Regions from separate parts of the Streptomyces thioluteus genome, predicted to be linked through region 2. Evidence: riboswitches for the same ligand, from Rfam matches in the RefSeq annotation. Region 2 holds a riboswitch; the other holds the start of a gene.
The links. A riboswitch is a leader RNA that binds a small molecule or an ion and turns the genes downstream of it on or off. The one in region 2 is predicted to bind S-adenosylmethionine.
Positions count from the first base shown of each region.

Region 1: another riboswitch for S-adenosylmethionine. It lies ahead of thrC (threonine synthase); the one in region 2 lies ahead of ABD794_RS09220 (aminotransferase class V-fold PLP-dependent enzyme).

Region 1 is NZ_BAAAXZ010000021.1:69,530-78,095, forward strand. It holds gene ABD794_RS02660 (MoaD/ThiS family protein) at 59-334, opposite strand; gene thrC (threonine synthase) at 909-2,204, opposite strand; SAM riboswitch class I at 2,198-2,342, opposite strand; gene ABD794_RS02670 (hypothetical protein) at 3,349-3,570, shown strand; partial or broken gene ABD794_RS02675 (pyridoxal-phosphate dependent enzyme) at 5,435-6,160, shown strand; partial or broken gene ABD794_RS02680 (MoaD/ThiS family protein) at 6,738-7,011, shown strand; gene ABD794_RS02685 (cold-shock protein) at 7,445-7,648, shown strand; gene groL (chaperonin GroEL) at 7,956-8,566, shown strand, end outside.
Region 2 is NZ_BAAAXZ010000071.1:5,036-13,601, reverse strand. It holds gene ABD794_RS09230 (rhomboid family intramembrane serine protease) at 119-841, shown strand; gene ABD794_RS09225 (Lrp/AsnC family transcriptional regulator) at 838-1,119, shown strand; gene ABD794_RS09220 (aminotransferase class V-fold PLP-dependent enzyme) at 1,116-2,531, opposite strand; SAM riboswitch class IV at 2,671-2,787, opposite strand; gene trpD (anthranilate phosphoribosyltransferase) at 3,015-4,079, opposite strand; partial or broken gene qcrB (cytochrome bc1 complex cytochrome b subunit) at 4,209-5,856, opposite strand; partial or broken gene qcrA (cytochrome bc1 complex Rieske iron-sulfur subunit) at 5,853-6,910, opposite strand; partial or broken gene qcrC (cytochrome bc1 complex diheme cytochrome c subunit) at 6,907-7,717, opposite strand; gene ctaE (aa3-type cytochrome oxidase subunit III) at 7,785-8,405, opposite strand.

The DNA.
Region 1 (8,566 bases), on a different contig from region 2:
GCGATCCACGGTTTGTACAGGCTTGTTGCGGAAAGGGAGTTGACGCCCGGCGCGCCGGTCAGCCGCCCGCGACGGCCGGGATGATCGAGACCCCGGCACCGTCCGGGGTGGGCGCGTCGAGACCACCTTCGAAGCGGACGTCGTCGTCGTTGACGTAGACGTTCACGAAGCGCCGCAGCTTGCCGGTGTCGTCGAGGACGCGGGCACCGATGCCGGGGTGGTTCCGCTCCAGATCGCCGATCACCTCGGCGAGGGTGACCCCCTCGGCGACGACCTCGGCGCGGCCGGCGGTGTAGGTGCGGAGGATGGTGGGGATGCGGACGGTGACGCTCATGGCTGCTCTCCTTCTGTTGGGGAGGTGGTGTGGTCGGGGGGTGTGTGATGTGCGTGGTGTGCGGGGTGGGTGTGGGCGGGTGGTGGGCGCCTGACGGCGGAGGATGCCCCTGCCCCGCCCTCTCTCCCCCAGCTACCGCTGGGAGGTGCCCCCAGAGTTTCCCCGGGGCGCGGCCCCGGACCCGACACCGCGCTGCGCGCGGCCGGAGGGCAAAGGCGAAGCTCCGTTGGGGTAGGGGCAAGGGCGGAGTTCACCTGCGTCCAGGAGCACCCCCGCCGGGTTCCAGGAACAGAACCCCACCGGGATCCAGGGGGCGAAGCCCCCGGTGAGGTGCAGGGGGCGGAGCCCCGCCGGGGTCCAGGGGCGCCCCCGCCAGGGTCCAGAGACAGAACCCCACCGGGATCCAGGGGCCGGAGCCCCCGGTGGGGTGCAGGGGCGAAGCCCCGCCGGGGTGCAGGGGGCGAAGCCCCCGCCCACCGCGCGGAGCGCGGTGCCGGGCCCGGGGCGGAGCCCCGGAGGAAACGGTGAAAGGGCGGGGCGGGGAGAACGCCCCCCCCCAAGAACAACCGCCCCCCTACCCCAGCCCCGCCGCCCGGAACGCCTCCACGCTCGGCCGGATCGTCGCCCGCGGCCCCGCCGCCACCGCGTCCAGCGTCTTGAGCCCGTCCCCCGTGTTGAGGACGACCGTCGTCAAGGACGGGTCCAGCAGGCCCTGTTCGAGCAGCTTGCGGGTGACGCCGACCGTCACACCGCCCGCGGTCTCCGCGAAGATCCCCTCCGTACGGGCGAGCAGCCGGATCGCGTCCACGACCTCCCCGTCCGTCACGTCCTCCACCGCACCGCCCGTCCGCCGCGCGATGTCCAGGACGTACGGCCCGTCGGCCGGGTTGCCGATGGCGAGGGACTTGGCGATCGTGTCCGGCTTCACCGGGCGGACGACGTCGTGGCCGTCCTTGTACGCCCGGGAGACCGGAGCGCACCCCGCCGCCTGGGCGCCGAAGATCCGGTACGGGCGGTCCTCGACCAAGCCCAGCGCGATCAGCTCCTTCAGCCCCTTGTCGATCTTCGTGAGCTGGGAGCCGGAGGCCACGGGGATCACGAGCTGATCCGGCAGCCGCCAGCCCAGCTGTTCGCAGATCTCGTACGCGAGGGTCTTGGAGCCCTCCCCGTAGTAGGGGCGCAGGTTGACGTTGACGAAGCCCCACGCCGCCCCCAGCGGATCACCGATCAGCTCGGAGCAGAAGCGGTTGACGTCGTCGTAGGTGCCCTCGATACCGACCAGGTCGCCCCCGTAGACCGCGGCCATGACGACCTTCCCGGCCTCCAGGTCGTGCGGGATGAAGACGCAGGAGCGCAGGCCCGCGCGGGCGGCCGCGGCGCCGACCGCGCCGGCCAGGTTGCCCGTCGAGGAACAGGAGAGCGTCGTGAAACCGAAGGCGCGCGCCGCCTCGACGGCGACGGCGACGACGCGGTCCTTGAAGGAGTGGGTCGGGTTCCCTGAGTCGTCCTTGACGAACAGGCCGCCGGTGACGCCCAGTTCACGGGCGAGGTTGTCGGCCCGGACGAGCTTGGTGAAGCCGGGGTTCAGATTGGGTTTGGCGGCGACGTCGGCGGGGACGGGCAGCAGGGGGGCGTAGCGCCAGATGTTCGCCGGCCCGGACTCGATGCGGCGCCGCAGGCCCTCCGGGTCGCCGGCCGGCAGCTCGTAGGCGACCTCCAGCGGACCGAAGCAGGAGGTGCAGGCGAAGACGGGCCCGAGGGCGAAGCGCTCGCCGCACTCGCGGCAGGAGAGCGCGACGGCGGGACCGAAAGACGTATGCGCGCTTCGACTGCGGCTTGCACAGCCATGGAGGCGAGCCTTTCTCCTCAGTCTCCTCGTGACGACCTCGCCACGAGACGGATTTGGCACCTTCCCCCCGGGAGCCTCGCCGTGAGAACGGCTGAGACCGGCTGTGAGGGTTGCCGGGGCTTCATCGGCGCGTGTCCCTCTGCCCCTCTCGGATGAGCAGTGTATGGCACCGGTCGGCGGCATCGCCGCCGGGCGTTTGTGCACGCGCAACGGACCCCGTACATACGGGCGGGCCGTGCGTTGTTCAAACTGTATCGGACGGTGCGCGCCCTTGAGAGGGGCGTCCGCACAGCGAGATGCGTCCACACACGCAACAACGTGCCTGAGTCAACGAGGAGTCGTACACGTGCTGGAAGAGGTGGAGCGCTGGCTGGCCCGGCGGTCCTGGTCCGCCGAAGACCGTCCGCTCGACCGGCTGCTCGCCCCGCCGGTGTCCAAGCGTGCTGAGCTAGGGCGGTGGGTCAGCACCGTGAGGCGTGGGTGCTATACCCTGGGGGGCGGCAGTCGACACAGACAGGGGGCATGAGCACTGGTACGGCACGATCGTGGCCAACACCGGCGCGAGCTGGATGACGAATCAGGTGCGGGGGGCGTGGTTGCCGCTGGTGTTGGAAAACGCGGGACATTGTTCTCTTAAGGTGATAAAGAAGTTTATGAGAGGAATAAATACAGCTCCGCGCCACGGACTGTCGCCCGGGTCCACGGTTATAACCTCACACCGGGCGGCCGGGCTGTATCATTGTGGGGCTGTTGTGTAGCAGCCGAGTATCAGACGGGATTTTCTCGATCGTCGTGCATGGCGGTATGGAGTGTGGAGGGTGGTGGGTGGTAGTTAGTCAACGGGCTGATGGGGCTCGGCTCCCGACCTGCCCGCCGTGCCGGGCAAGGGCGGGTGCTGTGGCGTCGCTGCTGGTGACGAGACGCGGCGGAAGGAGATGGCGTGTGCGTGCTAGACCTCTGTGGGAAGTAGCGTGAAGGAAGGGGATCGTGACCTCGATATACGGTGACTTCTCGGCTACTATGTCGTCTCGGATCCTTAGGCTGGCGCAGCGCTCACCCGTACCCGGACGGGCGTTCCGTCAAGGCGATGTACGAACCGTCAGGGTGGGTGCGTCACGCGATTCTCAAACCGTCCAGTGAAGCAGGGTCTACTATGGATAGCGCGATGAGTGAGTTCAGCAGCGATTTCTCTCTGCACACCATACCACTGTGGGAGGAGGGAGAAGAGAACAGCACGTGCATTGATGGTGGAAGAGAGTACTCTGTACCCTCCGAGGAGAAGGGAAAGGGGAGAGAGGAGGGGAGGGGAACAAAAGAGTTTAATATAAGATCGAGGTGTGACTGCGAGAGCGTTGTGTTGAAAAGGGCGCTCGGAAAAGGGCTATAGCATCCAGTATGTCCTGTATGCGGGGTGGCGGCGTGACCTGGAGGTATGTGAACGGCCACAGCATCTCTGGTGTTTGATGGTGTAAATGCAGCGAGGCGTTCTCCACGTATTGGGTGACCGAGCGGCCAGACCGAACGTCGCCGAGAAGGTCGCGCAGGTCGTCGTCCCACGCAGCACATCGATGTGCGCCGCCCGCCCTGCTGCGTGTTTTACACCTAGCAGTCGATCGCCGCTTTAGGCGCCCTAATCGCCATTTCTCCTCTTGCACGTTGCTCTATGGCCCTTAGCGCTCGTTCCAGGTTGTTGGTAGTGTCTCTATGCCGTCTTTCCCCGGTTGCTCTTGCACCACGCCTTCTCCCGGCCTGCCCGTTGGCCGACCCGTGGGCCGTCCGTTTGGCCGTTTGAGCCGAGTCAGGCACCACCGAGTTCGTCCACCGGCGCTACGGTCCCTGTCCTCTCCGTCATCGAGCTCGCGCCGGATCGTGTTGGCCACGATCGTTTCCGACCTGGCCCTCCTGCGTTCAGGGCGGGAGCCCAACGCTCACGTGCTGGCCCCTCTCGCGCTTGGCGGCGAGCAGCCCGGTCGAGCGGGACGGTCCTTCTGGGCGGACCAGACCGCCGGCCATCCAGCGCTGGCCAGCCTACCGTTTCCAGCATCTTGTACGACTCCTTCGTTGACTCAGCACGTTGTTGCGTTTGTTGACGCATCTGCTGGTAGAGGACTCCCGCTCTCAGGGCGCGCACCGTCCGATACAGTCTTGAACAACGCACGGCCCGCGCCGTATGTCGGGGTCCGTGCGCTGCCACAAACTCTGCCGGCCGGCGATGCGCCGCCGGTTCCATACCGCTCATCCACGAGGGTCAGAGGGACACGGCCCGATGAAGCCCCGCGAAACTCCTCCAGACCGGTCTCACCGTTCTCACGCGAGGCTCCGGCGGGGAAGTGGGCCAAATTCGCCCGTTCTCATGTGTCTGGTCGAGGTTCGTGCAGCGTACGGGGAAATTGATGGGAGGAGAAAGGGACCTCGATGTGCCTATCCCATGGCGGTTATGCTGCTAAGCCCGTCGAACGCGCATAGCGTGTCTTTCGGTCCCGCCTCTGCGCTCTTCCTTGCCGCGGAGTGCGGGCGAGCGCTTTCTGCCCCTCAAGTAGCAGGCCGTCAGATTCGCCTGTGTACACCTCCTGCCTGGTATCTGGTGCTCGCTGGATGGTGCCTACGAGCTACCGGCCTGGGCGAGCTACCTGGGTTGGAGGGGCGGGCGAGGGTCGCCGTGCAGTCTGATCGTGTGCGTATGTCTCGGGCCCGTCGAACATCTGGCCGCTACGCCCGCTCTCCTTGCTGAATGTTCTAGTGCCAGCGTTGGTCCCCGCCGACGGGTTCGCCCGTCTTTCAGAACCCTATAATGCTGTAACCCCCGGCTTATCACCAATGCTCGTTCCGGGCCGACTCGAGGCCTCTGCCCGTGACTGGGTCGACTTGCGTCCTACACGAGTGTGGCTGCCGCCGTTGGCTCTTGTTTGACTAAGGTGTATCCCGACTCATAGGACATGAACCCCAGGTGCGTCGCACTCCTATCCAAAGGGACACGGCATGCGGAGAGCTTTGTGCGGTCGTTCGTCCTGTTCGGCCGTGCTCGACAGGTGCCGGAACGCGGCTTGTCCTTACGGTTTCACGACGCTCTCACATGTTCGCTCCGAACGGGCAGAACCCATTGGCCGGTCTGCGGCGGTGATCGGGTGCCGGCGGGGGCCCTTCGGATGTTGGCTGCGTCCGCTGGCCTGGGTTTCGCTCCCTGTCGTTCGTCATTGCCGGCACTGTGACTCATTGGTTATGCGGCCTGTGCCAGTAGTGTCGGTTCATGGGCCGCGGTCTACGGGGGCGACCTGGTCGGTATCGAGGGCACCTACGACGACGTCAACCGCTTCTGCTCCGAGCTGATCGTGTGATCCGCTGGGGGCGGCGTGGGGCTTCGTCAACGTCAACCTGCGCCCCTACTACGGGGAGGGCTCCAAGACCCTCGCGTACGAGATCTGCGAACAGCTGGGCTGGCGGCTGCCGGATCAGCTCGTGATCCCCGTGGCCTCCGGCTCCCAGCTCACGAAGATCGACAAGGGGCTGAAGGAGCTGATCGCGCTGGGCTTGGTCGAGGACCGCCCGTACCGGATCTTCGGCGCCCAGGCGGCGGGGTGCGCTCCGGTCTCCCGGGCGTACAAGGACGGCCACGACGTCGTCCGCCCGGTGAAGCCGACACGATCGCCAAGTCCCTCGCCATCGGCAACCCGGCCGACGGGCCGTACGTCCTGGACATCGCGCGGCGGACGGGCGGTGCGGTGGAGGACGTGACGGACGGGGAGGTCGTGACGCGATCCGGCTGCTCGCCCGTACGGAGGGGATCTTCGCGGACCGCGGGCGGTGTGACGGTCGGCGTCACCCGCAAGTGCTCGAACAGGGCCTGCTGGACCCGTCCTTGACGACGGTCGTCCTCAACACGGGGGGACGGGCTCAAGACGCTGGACGCGGTGGCGGCGGGGGCCGCGGGCGACGATCCGGCCGAGCGTGGAGCGTTCCGGGCGGCGGGGCTGGGGTAGGGGGGCGGTTGTTCTTGGGGGGGGGCGTTCTCCCCGCCCCGCCCTTTCACCGTTTCCTCCCGGGGCTCCGCCCCGGCCCGGCACCGCGCTCCGCGCGGTGGGCGGGGGCTTCGCCCCTGGCACCCCGGCGGGGCTTCGCCCCTGCACACCCACCGGGGGCTCCGGCCCCTGGATCCCGGTGGGGTTCTGTCTCTGGACCCTGGCGGGGGCGCCCCTGGACCCCGCGGCGGGGCTCCGCCCCCTGCACCTCACCGGGGGCTTCGCCCCCTGGATCCCGGTGGGGTTCTGTTCCTGGAACCCGGCGGGGGTGCTCCTGGACGCAGGTAACTCCGCCCTTTGCCCCTACCCCAACGGAGCTTCGCCTTTGCCCTCCGGCCGCGCGCAGCGCGGTGTCGGGTCCGGGGCCGCGCCCCGGGGAAACTCTGGGGGCACCTCCCAGCGGTAGCTGGGGGAGAGAGGGCGGGGCAGGGGCATCCTCCCGCCGTCAGGCGCCCACCACCCGCCCACACCCACCCGCCACGCACGCACATCACACACCCCCCGACCACACCACCTCCCCAACAGAAGGAGAGCAGCCATGAGCGTCACCGTCCGCATCCCCACCATCCTCCGCACCTACACCGCCGGCCGCGCCGATGTCGTCGCGAGGGGTCACCCTCGCCGAGGTGATCGGCGATCTGGAGCGGAACCACCCCGGCATCGGTGCCCGCGTCCTCGACGACACCGGCAAGCTGCGGCGCTTCGTGAACGTCTACGTCAACGACGACGACGTCCGCTTCGAAGGTGGTCTCGACGCGCCCACCCCGGACGGTGCCGGGGTCTCGATCATCCCGGCCGTCGCGGGCGGCTGACCGGCGCGCCGGGCGTCAACTCCCTTTCCGCAACAAGCCTGTACAAACCGTGGATCGCCCCGCCCCAGAACCGGACGGGGCGATTCCGTCTGTTGAAGCGCGATACAGTTGGGGCGTTCCCTCTCCGGTGTCAGAGCCGAACGCATATGAGAACCCGTCAATTTGCACAGGAAATACGTGCGCGAATTGTCGCGATGATGCTGTCTGTCCGGCCCGACTTGCCCTGGAACCAACCCACTTCGCCGGATATCGCCGCCCGGCCTCCCCGGGATTTCTCGTCCGTCTGACCTGTTGCAGACGGCATCCGTGCAGATACATTCAGCCGCGGTCGACGCGTTCCGGCGCACACCTCTGGGTGTCACAAGAGGTGAGGTCTGACCCGGGTCCGCGAAGTGCGGTCCTGCGCAAGGGCCAGTAAGTAGGGGAGTTAGGCATGGCTCAGGGCACCGTCAAGTGGTTCAACGCGGAGAAGGGGTACGGCTTCATCGCGGTCGACGGTGGTGCGGATGTTTTCGTCCACTACAGCGCGATCCAGATGGACGGGTACCGCACCCTGGAGGAGGGGCAGCGAGTCGAGTTCGAGATCTCGCAGGGCCAGAAGGGACCGCAGGCAGACATGGTGAGGGTGACCGCCTGACCGCGGCGCATCGACCACCGGATCCTCAGCTTGTCGAAGGGCCCGCACCCCGTAGGTGCGGGCCCTTCGTACGTCCCGGGACGCCCCGTGCCACGCGGGCGGTTCCATGGAGACGGCCTTGCACTCTCCACTGCCGAGTGCTAATCATTGGCTTAGCACTCTCCGGGTGAGAGTGACAGACTTGTGGACCGTCGGTGAGGTCCGCGGGCCCGGCGGGGCAAGGAACCGCCGAGCACGCAGGCCGTCCGTCGCGGGCGCCAGCGCGGTCCGGAGCAATCCACCGTCCCGTCTGGGAGGACCACTTCACATGGCCAAGATCATCGCGTTCGACGAGGAGGCACGGCGCGGTCTCGAGCGCGGGATGAACCAGCTCGCCGACGCCGTCAAGGTCACCCTCGGCCCCAAGGGCCGCAACGTCGTCCTCGAGAAGAAGTGGGGCGCCCCCACGATCACCAACGATGGTGTGTCCATCGCCAAGGAGATCGAGCTGGAGGACCCGTACGAGAAGATCGGCGCCGAGCTGGTCAAGGAGGTCGCGAAGAAGACGGACGACGTCGCCGGTGACGGCACGACGACCGCGACCGTCCTCGCCCAGGCGCTGGTCCGCGAGGGCCTGCGCAACGTCGCCGCGGGTGCCAACCCGATGGCGCTGAAGCGCGGCATCGAGAAGGCCGTCGAGGCCGTCTCCGGTGCGCTGCTCGACCAGGCCAAGGAGGTCGAGACCAAGGAGCAGATCGCCTCCACCGCCTCCATCTCCGCCGCCGACACCCAGATCGGCGAGCTCATCGCCGAGGCGATGGACAAGGTCGGCAAGGAGGGTGTCATCACGGTCGAGGAGTCCCAGACCTTCGGTCTGGAGCTCGAGCTCACCGAGGGCATGCGCTTCGACAAGGGCTACATCTCGGCGTACTTCGCCAC
Region 2 (8,566 bases):
TGTGGCCTTTGTCGTAACCCTACGGCCTGCCGGTCCCCCGGCGGAGTGGCACCGGTATGCGCCGGGCCGCCCGGCGGGGCACTGCGTACGACTTGTCCCGGTACGTCATGATCTGGACATGATCGTAAGGCAAGCGCGACGGGATCCCGCCGCCCGCCGGCCCTGGGTCACCCGCACCCTCATCGCCGCCTGTTGCGCGGTCTTCCTCCTCGGACCCGCCGCCGGCCTCGACCCGGCGTACGGCACCGGCGGCGACCTGCTCGCCGCGCAGACCGCCTACTTCGAGCGCTGGGGCGTGGTCCCGGACGAACTGTGGCACTCCCCGGCCGCGGCGCTGCTCACCCCGCTGACGGCGCTCTTCGTGCACGGCAACTGGCTGCACCTGCTCGGCAACATGCTCTTCCTCCATGTCTTCGGGGCGATGGCCGAGGAACGGCTGGGCCGCCCGTCCTTCGTCCTCTGCTACCTGGCCACCGGCCACCTGGCCCTGCTCGGCTACGCGGCCGTGCACCCGCACTCCGGCCAGGCGCTCGTGGGCGCGTCCGGGGCCGTCTCCGGGGTGCTCGGCGCGTTCCTCCATCTCTTCCCGCGGGCCAGGGTCACCAGCCTCTTCCCCTTCCTCTTCTTCCTGCCGCTGCGCTTCCCCGCCTGGGCGGTGCTGCTGTTCTGGTTCGCCCTCCAGTGGCCGGGCGCCGGGGCCCCGGACGACCGGCCGGGGGTGGCCTATCTGGCCCACGTCCTGGGCTTCGCCCTCGGCTTCGGCTTCGCATGGGTGAGCGGACGGCGTCCGGTTAGAGTGAAGGACGACGCCGGGTCCACCGAAGGAGACAGAACGACGTGATCACCTCGATCGTGCTCATCAAGACGGACGTGGACCGCATCCCCGAGATCGCCGAGCGGATCGCGGCCCTGGAGGGCGTCAGCGAGGTCTTCTCCGTCACCGGTGCCTACGACCTGATCGCGATGGTGCGCGTGGCCCGCCACGACGACCTGGCGGACGTCATCCCGGGCCGGATCAGCAAAATCCCCGGCGTCGCCTCCACCGAGACCCACATCGCGTTCCGCACCTACTCCCAGCACGACCTGGAAGCGGCCTTCGCGATCGGCCTCGACAGCTAGCCGGCCACCGGCTTCTCCGGCACGCACCGCCCGCCCTCCGTGCGGTACGTCCACCGCGCGCCGCCCGTCGCCAGTTCCCCGGCCGCCCGCACGAAGCGGTCGATGTGCTCCTCCGGCGTCCCCACCCCGAAGCTGACCCGGATCGCGCTCGCCGCCGGCACCTCGTCCGGCGTCCCGCACTCGCCCGCCCGTCGCCCGCCACCGCCCCAAGCGGAAGCGCTTCGCGCTGCTGTATCCGATGAGCCGCCCCCCTCCGCGAGCAGCGCCCGCACCAACGGGTGGGCGCAGAACAGGCCGTCGCGCACCCCGATGCCGTACTCGGCGGACAGCGCCGCCGCGAAGTGCGAGCTGTTCCAGCCGTCCACGACGAAGGACACGACGCCCACCCGGGGCGCGTCGTCGCCGAACAGCGAGACCACCCTGGCCCCCGGCACCTCCGCGAGCCCCTCGCGCAGCCGTGCCAACAGCGCCTGCTCGCGCGCCTCCAGCCGCTCGAAGCCGGCCGCGGTCAGCGCCCGGCAGGCGGAGGCGATGGCGTAGGCGCCGATGACGTTCGGCGAACCGGCCTCGTGCCGGGCCACGGTGTCGTGCCACTCGACCACCGGCTCGCCCGCCGCGCCGCGCGCCACGCTGCGGGTGGCGCCGCCGCCGGCCAGATACGGCTCGGCCCGGCGCAGCCAGTCGGCGCGCCCGGCCAACACCCCGGCGCCGAACGGCGCGTACAGCTTGTGCCCGGAGAACGCCACCCAGTCCACGTCCGACTCCGCGACGTCCACGGCCTGGTGCGGCACCAGTTGCGCGGCGTCCAGGACGATCCGCGCCCCGTGCGCGTGCGCGGCCGCGGCCAACTCCCTGACGGGCCACAGCTCGCCCGTCACGTTCGACGCACCCGTCACACAGACCAGTGCCGGGCCGTAGGGCTCGCGCGCGGCGAGGGCGCGCTCCAGGGCCTCGACGGCCTGCCCCGGGGTACGGGGCGCGTCCAGCCACGTCACCGCGGTGTCCCCGCGCCGCCCCCAGGGCAGCAGCGCGGCGTGGTGCTCGCTCTCGAACGCGAACGCGTGCGTGCCGGGCGGGAGTACGGCGGCGAGGAGGTTGAGCGAATCGGTCGTCGACCGGGTGAAGACCACGTCGTCGCCCGGTCGGCAGCCGAGGAACTCCGCGACGGTGGCCCGGCTGTTCTCGAACAGGTCGGTGGACAGCTGCGAGAGGTGTCCCGCACCGCGGTGCACGCTGCCGTAGTACGGCGCGTAGGCGGCCACGTCGTCCCACACCCGCTGCAGGGCGGGGGCGCTGGCCGCGTAGTCGAGGGCGGCGTACGGGACTTCACCGCCGGTGACGAGGGGGACGCGGACGTCGCGACCGAGGACGGGGAGAGGGGTGTCGACGGCGGTCCGAAGGGTTGCGGGCATGGCGAACTCCCGTGAGGCGCGAACGAATTCGGCGAAGAAGGCGAAGAAAATGAATGGCGCGAAGAAGGGGCCCTGGGCCCTAGCGCATTCGCTGCATCACGGAAGGATCTCCCTCGACGACCAGGATCCCTGGTGGAGGGATCCGCGCTTGCCGCAGACCTCGCTGCCTGCGACCCGGTCATCACCCGGGGCACCCCGCCACGGACGGAGGGTTGCCGGACAGCGGGCCGGGGCCGTATCGCTGTCGCTCGTGACCTGGGGCGAGTATGGCACAGCGAATCGCCGCGCCGGAAGGGGATTCCCCCACCCCGCCCTTTCACCGTTTCCGCAGCAGCACGCTGCGCGCGCTGTCCTCAAGCGCCGGACGGGCTGTTCAGCCCGTCCGGCGCTTGAGGACTTCGCCCGAAGGGCGAACGGGGCCCGGGGTCTCCCCGGGGAAACGGTGAAAGGGCGGGCCAGGGGCATCCAACCCCCCTGCAACCGCTACGCGTTGCTCGCCGCCACCCACCGCTCCAGAACCCCCCGCGCCGCCCCCGAGTCGATCGACTCCGCAGCCCGCCCCATCGCCGCGGCGATCTGCTCCGGCAGCGGCGCCGCCGACGGCGCCAACGCCACCAGCGCCGCCGCCGAGTTGAGCAGCACCGCGTCCCGCACGGGCCCCCGCTCCCCCGCCAGCAGCCGGCGCGCGACGTCCGCGTTGTAGGACGCGTCCGCGCCCCGCAACGCGTCCACCGGCACGACCTCGATCCCCACGTCCCGCGGATCGAAGGGCTCCTCGCGCACGCCCCCGTCCCGTACGATCCACACCCGCGACGTCGCCGTCGTCGTCAGCTCGTCCATCCCGTCGTCGCCCCGGAAGACCAGCGCCGACGATCCCCGGTCGGCGAGCACGCCGGCCAGGATGGGCGCCATCCGGGCGTCCGCGACGCCGGTCGCCTGGGCCCGGACCCGGGCCGGATTGGTCAGCGGACCGAGGACGTTGAACGTGGTCCGCACGCCCATCTCCCGCCGCGCCGCCGCCACATGCCGCAGCGCCGGGTGGAACTTGACCGCGAAGCAGAAGGTGATGCCCGCCTCCCGGGCCACCTCGACCACCCGTGCCGGGGACAGGTCCAGGTTGACGCCCAGCTTCTCCAGGACGTCGGAGGCCCCGCTCGCGGAGGACGCGGCCCGGTTGCCGTGCTTGACGACCTTCACCCCGGTGCCGGCCACGACGATCGAGGACATCGTGGAGATGTTCACCGTCTTGGCGCCGTCGCCGCCCGTGCCCACGATGTCCACGCTGGGACCGGGCACGTCGATGAGGTTGGCGTGCCGGTACATCGCCCGGACGAGCCCGGAGATCTCGGCGACCGTCTCGCCCTTGGCCCGCAGGGCGACGGCGAAGGCGGCGATCTGGGCGTCGGTCGCCGCGCCGCGCATGATCTGGTCCATGGCCCAGGCGGTGTCGTCCGCGCTGAGGTCCCGCCCGCCGAGCAGCGCCTCCAGGACGCCCGGCCAGGAGAGGGACACCGCACCGTCGCCGCCTGTCTGGGTCGCAACGTTCATGGGTCCACGCTCCTGGTGGTCGTCCGGCTCTCGGCTCCAGCCTAACCAGGTCCGGGAACGGCGAAGAGCCCCGTCCAGGCACTGGACGGGGCTCTTCGCTGTGGCGATCAGTTCTGCTGAATCAGTCGATCAGTGGTGGCCGTGGCCGCTCGTGATCTCCTCGTACTCCGTGGCCGTGGCCTTGGGCACGTAACGGTCCTCGCCGTAGTAGCCCTTCGAGAGCCGGACCCGCAGCTTCTGCGTGGCCTTCACCTTGCGGACGACACCGTTCTCGTCGACCTCGGGCTCCAGGGCCAGCGGCTTGGGCTGCTCGTGCGCGGTCAGCGTGTGCATCTGCTCCTGCGTCAGCGGCTCGTGGACCTCGATGAACTCACCGTGCGGCAGGCGCTTGATGATGCCCGACTCGCGGCCGTGCAGCACCTTGTCCTTGTCGCGGCGCTGGAGACCCATGCAGATCCGGCGCGTGGCGATGAACGCCAGGACCGGGCCGACGAAGAAGGTGATGCGGACGAACCAGGTGACCGCGTTGACCGACAGGTGGAAGTGGGTGGCCCACAGGTCGTTTCCACCGGCCATCAGGGCCACGCCGTACATCGTCAGCCACGCCACGCCGAAGGCGGTGCGCGTCGGGGCGTTGCGCGGGCGGTCCAGGATGTGGTGCTCGCGCTTGTCGCCGGTCAGCCACGACTCGAGGAACGGGTAGACGGCCATGATCCCCAGCACCGCGCCGAAGACCCAGCAGCGGGATGAAGACGCCCAGGACCAGGGTGTGGCCCGCGAAGCTGATCTCCCAGCCCGGCATGATCCGGAAGAGGCCCTCGGACATGCCCAGGTACCAGTCGGGCTGGGCGTTGGTCGAGACCTGGTCCGGCCGGTACGGGCCGAGCTCCCAGACGGGGTTGATCGACGCGATCGCGGAGATCGCCGCGATGACACCGAAGACCAGGAAGAAGAAGCCTCCCGCCTTGGCCATGTAGACCGGCATCAGCGGCATGCCGACGACGTTCTTGTTGGTCCGGCCCGGACCCGCGAACTGCGTGTGCTTGTGGTAGAAGACCAGGATCAGGTGGCCGACCACCAGACCGAGCATGATGCCCGGCAGCAGCAGGATGTGGATCGAGTAGAACCGGCTCACGAAGTCCGTGCCCGGGAACTCCCCGCCGAACAGGTAGAACGAGATGTACGTACCCACCAGCGGGATGGACATCACCAGACCGTCGGCGATGCGGACACCGGTGCCCGAGAGCAGGTCGTCCGGCAGCGAGTAACCGGTGAAACCGGTGAAGGTGCCGAGGACCAGCAGCAGGAAGCCGAACAGCCAGTTGATCTCGCGCGGCTTGCGGAACGCGCCCGTGAAGAAGACGCGCATCATGTGCACCATCATGCCCGCGATGAACACGAGGGCCGCCCAGTGGTGGATCTGCCGGATCAGCAGACCACCGCGCACGTCGAAGCTGATGTCCAGCGTCGACTTGAACGCCTCCGACATCCGCACGCCCTGCATCGGGACGTACGAGCCGTGGTAGACGACCTCGTTCATGCTCGGGTGGAAGAACAGCGTCAGATACACACCCGTGAGGATGATGATGATGAAGCTGTAGAGGCAGACCTCGCCCAGCATGAAGGACCAGTGGTCCGGGAAGATCTTCCGCATGCCGCCCTTGGCCAGGGTGTAGATCCCCAGCCGACCGTCGGCCCAGTCGGCGACCCGCTCACCTGCGGGTGCCTTGCGACCCTGCGCGTCCGCGCGGGTCGACGTCGTCTCTGCAGTACTCATCCGCGCTCCCAGAAGGCAGGACCGACGGGCTCCGCGAAGTCGCCCATCGCCTCAAGGTAGCCCTTGTCATTGACCTTGATCCGCAGCTGCGGAAGGGCGTGGCCGGCCGGGCCCGAACACCACACGGCCGCCGTCCGAGAGATCGAACGTCGACTGGTGGCAGGGGCACAGCACGTGGTGGGTCTGCTGCTCGTACAGGTTGATCGGGCAACCCACGTGCGTGCAGATCTTGGAGAAGGCGACGATGCCGTCGACGGACCAGTCCAGTTCCTTCTTGTCCTTGATGTTCTCCGGGCGGAGCCGGACGAGCATCAGGGCAGCCTTGGCGATCTGGTTCTGGAAGTCGTGGTCCTCCTCCTTCATGCCCTCCGGCATGGCGAAGGTGAGGGAGCCGACCTGGATGTCCTCGGGACGCAGCGGCTGCTGGGTGTTCTGGTTGATCAGCATCTTCCCCTTGGCCCAAGCCGTCTTGCGGAGCTTGGTGCCCGGGGCCTTGCTGAGCCCGCCCCAGCAGGAACACGCCCGAGAGCGGCAGCAGCGAGAGCGCGCCGAACATCGAGTTGCGGATCAGCTTGCGGCGGCCCATGGCCGACTCGGCGGCGCCCTCCTTGAAGTCCGCGAGGACCTTGGACCGGACCTCCGAGGGTGCCTCGATCGCGTGCCGCTCGTCGATGTGCTCGACGTCCGACATCAGGGTGCGGGCCCAGTGGACCGCGCCCGCGCCGATCAGGAACAGCGCCACGCCGAGGGTCAGGCCCAGCGTGAAGTTCATGGCGCTGACGTGGCCGATCGGGAACACGTAGATGTTCTTGTCGACCGGGATGGCCAGGTAGGCGGCGATGAAGCCGACCGTGGCCAGCATCGACAGCGTGAACATGAACGCCACGGCGCGCTCGGAGCGCTTGGCGGCCCGCTCGTCGATGTCCTGGATGCGGTGCTCGTGCGGGGGCAGGCCCGGGTCGGCGAACGGGTCACCCGCGACCGCCACGGCGCCCTCGTGCGCTTCGCCCTGCTTGCTCGGCAGGGTCTCTTCTGGAATGTCTTGGCTACTCATGACTTCTTGGCCTTTGCGGTCCGGGCGCGACCCAGATGGCGACGGCGATCAGCGCGCCCAGGCCGAAGACCCACGCGAACAGACCCTCGGAGACCGGGCCGAAACCGCCCAGTCCGAGGCCGCCCGGGCTCTCCGACTTACTGGAGTTGACCTCGTCGAGGTACGCGACAATGTCCTTCTTGTTCTTCTGCGACAGAACGGTGTCGGGGAAGGACGGCATGTTCTGCGGGCCGGTCTGCATGGCCTCGTAGACGTGCTTCGGGTCGACACCCTCGAGGTTCGGCGCGAACTTGCCGTTCGAGAGCGCACCGCCCTTGCCCGTGAAGTTGTGGCACTGCGAGCAGTTCAGGCGGAACAGCTCACCGCCCTTGGCGACGTCCGCGCCCTCCGGGCTGTACTGGTCCTTCGTCGGGGCCGCGGGGCCCGCGCCGAGGGAGGAGATGTACGCGGCCAGCTGGTCGATCTGGGCCGACGTGTAGACCGGCTTCTTGCGGGGGCGCCTGGGCGCCCTGCTGCTGCATCGGCATGCGGCCGGTGCCGACCTGGAAGTCGACTGCCGCCGAACCCACGCCGACCAGGCTCGGCCCGTCGGAGGTGCCCTGAGCGCCGGTGCCGTGACAGCTGGCACAGCCCACGGCGTAGAGCTTCTTGCCCTCCTCGATGGCGAGGGACTGCGCGGAGCCATCGGCCTTGGCCGACTCCGCCGGCGCGAACGCGGCGTACAGCCCCCCGGTGACCGCCAGCGCGAAGAGTAGGACGACGACCGCCGCCAGCGGATGGCGGTCGTCGTGCGGAGAGCTTTTTCACGGATTACCCCGGTGTCAGGATCTTCTGCGTCGATGCTGGACTGTTGGTCCGTTGCGGACGGGACCGATTACTTGATCAAGTAGATCGTGGCGAAGAGCCCGATCCAGACCACGTCGACGAAGTGCCAGTAGTAGGACACGACGATGGCCGCCGTCGCCTGGTGGTGAGTGAACCTCTTGGCCGCGTAGGTCCGGCCCATCACCAGCAGGAAGGCGATCAGGCCACCCGTCACGTGCAGACCGTGGAAACCGGTCGTCAGGTAGAAGGCGGAGCCGTAGGCGTCCGAGGAGAGCGAGAGCCCGTCCTTCTTGACCAGGTCGGTGTACTCGAAGATCTGGCCGCCGATGAAGAAGGCGCCCATCACGAACGTGATCGCGAACCAGGTGCGCAGCTTCTTCACGTCACCGCGCTCGGCAGCGAAGACGCCGAGCTGGCAGGTGAGCGAGGAGAGCACCAGGACCGTGGTGTTCGACGCCGAGAACGGGATGTTCAGCGCCGACGCCTGCTCCTTCCAATGGTCGGCACCGGTCACCGATCGGAGGGTGAAGTACATCGCGAAGAGGGCCGCGAAGAACATCAGCTCGGAACTCAGCCAGATGATGGTTCCGACGCTGGTGAGGTTCGGTCGGTTGACCGAGGGGTGCGCGTGCCCGGTATCTACTGCTGTTGCTGTCGCCACGACCGACATTATGTCGGTCGCTTATCTCGCGCTCACTCCGGGGGGTGCCGTTCGGTGTGTCAAGGGCGTATGCCCTGCTCGTCCGGGCCGGTGAAGGCGTCGCCCGAACCGGTGATGACGCCCCGTCGGAGGGAACGGGGACCTCCGACCCTCCTCCGGGCGGCCCGCAG